DNA from 2 places in the Streptomyces subrutilus genome. Region 1 is predicted to be linked to the other one. Evidence: predicted binding sites of a transcription regulator. Region 1 holds the regulator's gene; the other holds the start of a gene.
The links. Region 1 encodes HspR, which represses chaperone genes until heat shock. Its sites were predicted from a motif close to TTGAGNNNNNNNNNCTCAA; they were not measured.
Positions count from the first base shown of each region.

Region 2: the regulator HspR is predicted to act here: its motif matches at 2,257-2,275, upstream of lon (endopeptidase La).

Region 1 is NZ_CP023701.1:3,622,069-3,626,473, reverse strand. It holds gene dnaK (molecular chaperone DnaK) at 1-453, shown strand, start outside; gene grpE (nucleotide exchange factor GrpE) at 453-1,112, shown strand; gene dnaJ (molecular chaperone DnaJ) at 1,155-2,342, shown strand; gene CP968_RS15830 (heat shock protein transcriptional repressor HspR) at 2,344-2,796, shown strand; gene CP968_RS15825 (helix-turn-helix transcriptional regulator) at 2,863-3,861, opposite strand; gene CP968_RS15820 (Rieske (2Fe-2S) protein) at 4,239-4,405, shown strand, end outside.
Region 2 is NZ_CP023701.1:2,664,042-2,668,446, reverse strand. It holds gene CP968_RS11310 (DUF4097 family beta strand repeat-containing protein) at 1-103, shown strand, start outside; gene CP968_RS11305 (SGNH/GDSL hydrolase family protein) at 100-921, opposite strand; gene CP968_RS11300 (PadR family transcriptional regulator) at 1,076-1,645, opposite strand; gene CP968_RS11295 (nuclear transport factor 2 family protein) at 1,751-2,167, shown strand; gene lon (endopeptidase La) at 2,298-4,405, shown strand, end outside.

The sequences.
Region 1 (4,405 bases):
GAGCAGAAGATGACCGTCACCGGCGGCTCTTCGCTCGGCAAGGACGAGGTCGACCGCATGCGCCAGGAGGCGGAGCAGTACGCGGACGAGGACCTGCGCCGCAAGGAGGCCGCCGAGTCCCGCAACCAGGGCGAGCAGCTCGTCTACCAGACGGAGAAGTTCGTCAAGGACAACGAGGACAAGGTCCCGGCCGACGTCAAGACCGAGGTCGAGACGGCCGTCTCCGAGCTCAAGGAGACCCTGAAGGGCGAGGACACCGCCGAGATCCGCACCGCGACGGAGAAGCTCGCCGCGGTCAGCCAGAAGCTCGGCCAGGCGATCTACGCCGACGCGCAGGCCGCGCAGGGTGCCGCTGGCGCCGCTGCCGGTGACGCGGGCCAGGCCAAGGCCGACGACGACGTCGTCGACGCCGAGATCGTCGACGACGAGAAGCCGAAGGGCGGCGCTGCCTGATGTCGGAGGAGACCCCGGGATTCGACGAGAAGCCCGAAGTCCCCGCCGACGGCACGCCCGATGAGCCGAAGGCCGCCGACTCCGCCAAGGAGGAGGCGGCCCCGGCCGCGGGCGAAGCGGAGTCCGTCGGCCAGGAGACCGCGCTGCTGGCGCAGCTGGACCAGTCCCGTACGGCGCTCTCCGAGCGCACGGCGGACCTCCAGCGGCTCCAGGCGGAGTACCAGAACTACCGTCGCCGGGTCGACCGGGACCGGGTCACCGTCAAGGAGATCGCGGTCGCGTCCCTCCTGAGCGAGCTGCTCCCGACCCTGGACGACATCGGCCGGGCGCGGGAGCACGGCGAGCTGGTCGGCGGCTTCAAGTCGGTGGCCGAGTCGCTGGAGACGGTCGCGGCCAAGATGGGGCTGCAGCAGTTCGGCAAGGAGGGCGAGCCCTTCGACCCGACGATCCACGAGGCCCTGATGCACTCGTACGCGCCGGACGTCACCGAGACGACCTGCGTGGCGATCCTGCAGCCCGGGTACCGGATCGGCGAGCGGACGATCCGTCCCGCGCGGGTCGCGGTGGCCGAGCCCCAGCCGGGCGCGGCCCCCAAGTCCGAGCCGGCGGAGGGCGAAGCGCCGTCGGACAAGGACGCGGATGCCCCCGACAAGGGCTGACGCACCACTGGAAGAAGCGGTACGGGAGGAGGGACACCGGGGATGAGCACGAAGGACTTCGTCGAGAAGGACTACTACAAGGTCCTCGGTGTCCCGAAGGACGCCACCGAGGCCGAGATCAAGAAGGCGTACCGGAAGCTCGCCCGCGAGTTCCACCCGGACGCCAACAAGGGCGACGCCTCGGCCGAGGAGCGCTTCAAGGAGGTCTCCGAGGCGAACGACGTCCTCGGCGACCCGAAGAAGCGCAAGGAGTACGACGAGGCCCGCGCCCTGTTCGGCAACGGCGGCGGCTTCCGCCCCGGGCCGGGCGGGGGCGGGGGCTTCACCAACTTCGACCTCGGCGACCTCTTCGGCGGGCAGCAGCAGGGCACGGCGGGCGGCGGCTTCGGCGGCGGCCTGGGCGATGTGTTCGGCGGGCTGTTCAACCGCGGCGGCGCCGGTGCGGGCCCGGGCACCCGGGCCCAGCCGCGCCGCGGCCAGGACATCGAGTCGGAGGTCACCCTCTCCTTCACGGAGGCGGTGGACGGGGCCACGGTCCCGCTCCGGATGTCCTCGCAGTCCCCCTGCAAGGCCTGCGCGGGCACCGGCGACAAGAACGGCACCCCTCGGGTGTGCCCGACCTGCGTCGGCACCGGACAGGTCTCGCGGGGCAGCGGCGGCGGCTTCTCGCTGACCGACCCCTGCGCCGACTGCAAGGGCCGCGGCCTGATCGCCGAGACCCCCTGCGACGTGTGCAAGGGCAGCGGTCGCGCCCGCTCGTCGCGCACGATGCAGGTCCGCATCCCGGCGGGCGTCTCGGACGGCCAGCGGATCCGGCTGCGCGGCAAGGGCGCACCGGGCGAGCGGGGCGGTCCGGGCGGCGACCTGTACGTGGTCGTGCACGTCGGCACCCACCCGGTGTTCGGCCGCAAGGACGACAACCTCACGGTGACCGTGCCGGTGACCTTCGCGGAGGCCGCCCTGGGCGCCGAGGTGAAGGTTCCGACGCTGAACGGGCCGTCGGTCACGCTAAAGCTGCCCCCGGGCACTCCCAACGGGCGTACGATGCGGGCCCGCGGAAAGGGCGCGGTCCGCAAGGACGGCACCCGCGGGGACCTGCTGGTGACGGTGGAGGTCGCGGTACCGACCGAGCTCTCGGACAAGGCCCGCGAGGCGTTGGAGACGTACCGCGAGGCGACGGCGTCCGAGGACCCGCGCTCCGCGCTGTTCGAGTCCGCGAAGGGAGCATGACATGGACGGCCGCCGCAGGAGCCACTACCAGCTCACGGACGAGACCCCGGTCTACGTGATCTCGGTGGCCGCCCAGCTCTCGGGCCTGCATCCGCAGACCCTCCGCCAGTACGACCGCCTCGGCCTGGTCTCCCCGGGCCGCACGGCCGGGCGCGGCCGGCGCTATTCGGCCCGGGACATCGAACTGCTCCGCACGGTGCAGGCGCTGTCCCAGGACGAGGGCATCAACCTGGCGGGCATCAAGCGGATCATCGAACTGGAGAACCAGGTCGCCGCGCTCCAGCAGCGGGTGGCCGAGCTCTCGGCGGCGGTCGACGGCGCCGCCGCGGTCCTACGCCAGCGCGAGGCCCAGGTCCACGCCTCGTACCGCCGCGACCTGGTCCCGTACCAGGCCCCGCAGCCGGGCAACGCCCTGGTGGTCTGGCGGCCGACTCCGAAGCGCCCGCTGGACTGACCGGCCCGCGCCGGCGACGGCACCGCGGAAGGCCCCGCCCGGGAACGTCCGGGCGGGGCCTTCGCGTCAGTCCCGGGGCTCCGGCAGGGCGCCCGAGACGCGGCCCAGGATGCCCGACTGGGCTATCAGGTAGCCGAGTTGGGCGCGGCTGCCGCTGCCCAGGGCCGTGGCCAGCTTGGCGATGTGGGCGCGGCAGGTGCGGACGTTCATGCCGAGGCGGCGGGCGATGGCCTCGTCGACGTGGCCCTCGACGAGCAGCTGGGCGATCGAGCGCTGGACGCCCGAGATGCCGGACGGCGTCGGGTCGTAGGGGATCTGCTCGTTGAGGGGGGTGGCCCGGCGCCAGAGCTGTTCGAAGACGCGGATCAGGTAGCGGACGAGGGCCGGGTGGCGGAGCTCCAGGGCGATCTGCTGGTCGTCGCTGGCCGGGATGAAAGCGACCGATTCGTCACAGATGATGAGGCGTTCGACCAGCTCCTCCAACGTCCGGATCTCGACCTTCCCGCTCGCCATGCGGTCCACGTACGCCATGGTGCCGCGGCTGTGCCGGACGGTGTGCTGGTAGAGGGTCCGCATGCTGACCCCGCGCCGGATGAGCGGCTGGTCCCGCTCGATCGCCTGGTTGAGTATGTTCTCGGAACGCCCGCCGCCCGGCTGGATGGTGAGCATTTCGGCCTGGCACTCGGCGGTGGCGACGTTGAGCGCCGCGTTGATCCTGTTGAATCCCTCCAGCACGGTGATCGCGTGGGTGGGCGCCGGCGTCAGCGCACTGATGGCCATGAATGGCTCAAACGCTTCGGTGAGCGCGATGGAGGACCGCCTGCGGTGCAGGATCTCCCGTTCCAGCGGATGCAGGCGCTGGGCCAGTGCCACCGAGGGGGGAACCGGGCGGAGCCAGTTGTCGTCGTCCGGATCAGGGTGCAGCAGCGCGAATTCCAGCAGGCAGGGCGTCTGCTCGACCTCCTCGCGGGCGATTCGGCCCGAGCTGAGCGCACTTGCGTACAGCTCGGCCCCGAGGTCGCACAGGTCCGTCACAGCATGGGGATGTGTCTGGTTTATGCGCATACTCGGCAAATCTCCCACCCCCAGGGTCCTGCATGTACAGGAACATGATGCATCGCCACGGTGGCAATGGCGTGGCTCGATCAGTCATCGTCTGAGATGCGGGGGAGAGGAATCCATCAAGTGAGGACAACGTCGACCATGTACAAGAAATTGCTTCGCTCGGTGGCTGCCATTGCTCTCTCTACGGCTGCTGCTGTCGGTGGAATCTCGCTCGCGGCCGGGGGCTGGGCGAGTGCGCCCGCCGACAGCGGCTGGGGGGCCGGTCCGACCGGCGTGAGCGACAGCGGCTGGGGCAGCGTCAAGGGCGACAGCGGGTGGGGGCCCGTCGTACCCAAGGACGACAGCGGCTGGGGCCTGGGTGGGAAGTCCGCGGGCGCATGACCCCCGACGACCGCGGGTTCCGCCGCGAAATGGCCTCTGCCTACCGCTCCGGCTGGCAGTTCATCGACCTCGCCACCGCGATCCCGTACGCCGGTGATTCGCTGATGGTCACCCTGTTCGGCCAGCCGATCGTCGTCGTGCGCGAGGAGGACGAGGACGTACG
Region 2 (4,405 bases), 960 kb from region 1:
CACCTCGGGCTCCCGCGAGGTCACCGTGCCCACCGACGACGCGGCCGCCTCCCGGCTGTCCGTGAAGACCACCTCCGGCGACGTCCGCGTCTCGGCCGGCTAGGGGGCTTCCCGCGCGGCGGCCGCGCCCGTCAGGAGCGGGCGCTTGGCCGTGCGGCCGTCGCCCGAGGAGCGGCCGCGCAGCCGGCGGCCCAGCCAGGGGCCCAGGAACGCGGCCGCCCAGCGCAGTTCCGCCGCCAGCGCCTCCGGGCCTCCGGGCAGCGGCCGGGGCGGCAGCGGCCGGGTCCAGGCGTCGCCGCTGCCGGGCAGCCCCAGGGCCTCGGCCACCGCAGCGGCGATCCGCTCGTGCCCCAGGGGACTGGCGTGCAGCCGGTCCGCGGTCCACAGCCGCGGGTCGGTGCTGACGGCGTGCCCGGAGGTGTCGACGACCGTGACGCCGTGGCGGGCGGCCGCGGCGCGGATCCGGGCGTCGAGCTCGGTCAGGCGCGGCGCGAGGGGCCGGGCCAGCGGTGCGATCCGCCCGAGGTCGGGGAAGGCGAGGGTGACCACGTGGGTCCCGGCGCCGGTCAGCGCGGCGAACATCGCCTCCACCTCCCCCGCGACCCGCCCCGCGTCGAACCGCGGCCGCAGCACGTCGTTGACCCCCGCGACGACCGTGGCCAGATCGGGCCGCAGGGCCAGGGCGGGCGCCAGCTGCCCGGCGCGGACCTGGTGGGCGAGCCGGCCGCGCACGGCCAGGTTGGCGTAGCGCGCCGTCGGCTCGGCGGCCGCGATCAGCTCCGCGAGCCGGTCGGCCCAGCCGCGCAGCCCGGTCGTGTCGTCGCCGTCGCCGACCCCTTCGGTGTGGCTGTCGCCGAGGGCCACGTACCGGAGGTGGCCGCGCCGGTCCGCGCCGCCGGTCTCCGCGCGGGCGCCGCGCACGCCGCCGCCCGCCGTGCCGCCGCCCGCCGTGCCGCCGCCCGCCGTGCCGCCGCCCGCCGTGCCGCCGCCCGCCGTGCCGCCGCCCGCCGTGCCCCCGCCCGCCGTGCCGCCGCCCGCCGTGCCCCCGGCCTGCGGGCCGCCGTCCGCAGCCGCGTCACCGGGTCGCACGGAGCGCCTCCCGGTTCCGCAGGATCCCGGCCGTGCGCAGGCACCAGTCCCGGTGCCCCTCCTCGAAGGCCAGACCGCGCAGGCAGGTCAGGTACGGGCCCACGGGCTCGCCGCCGAGCAGGAACTCCTCCTCGGTCGCGGCCCCGCGCATCCGCAGCAGCATCCTGCCGAGCAGGTCGATCTTGGCCGCGGCCGCCGCCGCCCGCTCCTCCAGCTGGTCGATCACCGGTCCGGCCCCGACGCGGTCGACCGCCTGCACCTTCACCAGCAGGTCGTCCCGGATGAACGACGGCTTCGACGGCGGCGCCGCGAACCGCTCCAGCTCCCGCAGACCGGCGTCGGTGACGCGGAAGAGCCGCTTGTTGGGTCGGGTCTCCTGGACCACCTGCCGCCCCGTGACCAGCCCGTCCTTCTCCAGCCCGGCCAGTTCCGCGTAGAGCTGCTGGGGGAGGGCGTGCCAGAAGTTCGCGACGCCCAGGTCGAAGGACTTGGCCAGTTCGTAGCCGCTGAACTCACCGCTCAGCAGGGCCGCCAGCACGGCGTGCCGCAGGGCCATGGCCCGCCCCCTCTTCTCTCGTCCCGTACGCACCCTTGTCCGGGCGCGCAGCGTACTCAAGAATAAGACTAGTCATATTGATGAGTATGGGGAGGGGATCAGGCCATGGAGACCGCCGCACGCTTCCGCGCCGCCGTCGAGGCGCGCGACCACGCCGCGCTGTCGGAGCTGTTCACCGAGGGGGTCCGCCTGCACAGCCCGGTCAAGTTCGTCCCCTTCGAGGGGAAGGCCGAGGTGCTCGGGCTGCTCGGCGTCCTGCTGCGCACCTTCGAGGACTTCCGTTACGTCGGCGCCCTGGAGGGGGCCGACGAGACCGGGGCGGACGGGAAGGAGGCGCCGGCGCACGGCCTCGTCTTCCGGGCGGGGATCGGCGGGCGGCAGGTCCACGGCATCGACCTGTTCCATTTCGACGACGAGGGCCGGATCGACGAGATGACCGTGATGGTCCGCCCGCTCTCCGCGGTCCAGGCCCTCGGCGCGGCCGTCCTCGCGGGCCTGCGGGAGGACGGACTCGCCCCCTAGGTGTGGTGTTCGGGCAGGTGGGTGACGCGGCCGGCGGGCGTTCGCCCCGGGCGAACGCCCGTCGGGGAACATCGGGCGGCGCGGGTGCATTGAGTCGGCATAGCTCAACTTCACTGCCGGAGGGAAGATCATGGCTTCGACGCCCGCAACGCTCACCCTGCCCGTGCTGCCGCTCGACGACGAGGTCGTGCTGCCCGGAATGGTCGTACCGCTCGACCTGTCCGACGCCGAGGTGCGCGGCGCCGTGGAAGCGGCCCAGGCCGCGGCGGGCACCGGCAAGCCCCAGGTGCTGCTCGTGCCGCGGATCGACGGCACGTACGCCGGGACCGGCGTGCTCGGCACCGTGGAGCAGGTCGGACGGCTCTCCGACGGAGACCCGGGCGCCCTCATCCGCGGCCGCGGCCGGGTCCGCATCGGGGCCGGGACCACCGGGCCCGGCGCCGCCCTGTGGGTCGAGGGCGAGACCGTGGACGAGGAGGTGCCCGACCCGCTGCCCGGAGCGGTCACCGAGCTCGTCACCGAGTACAAGGCGCTGGCCACCACCTGGCTCAAGAAGCGCGGGGCCTGGCAGGTCGTCGACCGGGTCCAGCAGATCGAGGGCGTCTCCGCCCTCGCCGACAACTCGGGCTACTCGCCCTTCCTCACCCTCGCCCAGAAGGTCGAGCTGCTGGAGACCGCCGACCCCGTCGCCCGCCTGCGGCTGGCCGTCAGGGCGCTCTCCGACCACCTCGCCGAACAGGACGTCGCCGAGTCCATCGCCAAGGACGTCCAGGACGGCGTCGACAAGCAGCAGCGCGAGTTCCTGCTGCGCCGCCAGCTGGAGGCCGTGCGCAAGGAACTGCGCGAGCTGAACGGCGAGAAGGACGGCGAGGAGTCCGACGACTACCGCGCCCGCGTCGAGGCCGCCGACCTCCCCGAGAAGGTGCGCGAGGCCGCCCTCAAGGAGGTCGAGAAGCTGGAGCGGTCCAGCGACCAGAGCCCCGAGGGCTCCTGGATCCGGACCTGGCTCGACACCGTCCTCGAACTGCCCTGGAACGAGCGGACCGAGGACGCCTACGACATCCGCGGCGCCCGCGCCGTGCTCGACGCCGAGCACGCCGGACTGGCCGACGTGAAGGACCGCATCACCGAGTACCTCGCCGTGCGCAAGCGGCGCGGCGAGCGCGGGATGGGCGTCATCGGCGGACGCCGCGGCGGCGCCGTGCTGGCCCTCGTCGGACCGCCCGGAGTCGGCAAGACCTCCCTCGGCGAGTCCGTCGCGCACGCCATGGGCCGCAGCTTCGTCCGCGTCGCCCTCGGCGGCGTACGGGACGAGGCCGAGGTGCGCGGACACCGCCGGACCTACGTGGGCGCCCTGCCGGGCCGGATCGTACGGGCCATCAAGGAGGCCGGTTCCATGAACCCGGTGGTCCTGCTCGACGAGATCGACAAGGTGGGCTCCGACTTCCGCGGCGACCCCGCGGCCGCCCTGCTGGAGGTCCTGGACCCGGCCCAGAACCACACCTTCCGCGACCACTACCTGGAGGTCGAACTCGACCTCAGCGACGTGGTCTTCCTGGCCACCGCCAACGTGCTGGAGGCCATCCCGGAGGCGCTCGCCGACCGGATGGAGATCGTCCGGCTCGACGGCTACACCGAGGACGAGAAGGTCGTCATCGCCCGCGACCACCTGCTGCCCCGGCAGCTGGAGCGCGCGGGGCTCGGCGCCGACGAGGTCGTCCTGGAGGAGCCGGCGCTGCGCAGGCTGGCCGGCGAGTACACCCGTGAGGCCGGCGTGCGCGCCCTGGAGCGCTCCCTGGCGCGCCTGCTGCGCAAGGTGGCCTCCCAGCACGAGCTGGGCGAACGGGAACTGCCCCTCGCCATCGGCGCGGACGACCTGCGCGCCCTCGTCGGACGCCCGCACCACGTGCCGGAGTCGGCCCAGGACCCGGCCGAGCGGCGCACCGCCGTCCCCGGCGTGGCCACCGGCCTCGCGGTGACCGGCGCCGGCGGCGACGTGCTCTTCGTGGAGGCCTCCCTGGCCGACCCGGAGACGGGCGCCGCCGGGCTCACCCTCACCGGTCAGCTGGGCGACGTCATGAAGGAGTCGGCGCAGATCGCGCTGAGCTTCCTGCGCTCGCACGGCGCGGAGCTGGAACTGCCGGTCGCCGACCTGAAGGACCGCGGCGTCCACATCCACTTCCCGGCGGGCGCCGTGCCCAAGGACGGGCCGAGCGCGGGCATCACCATGACCACCGC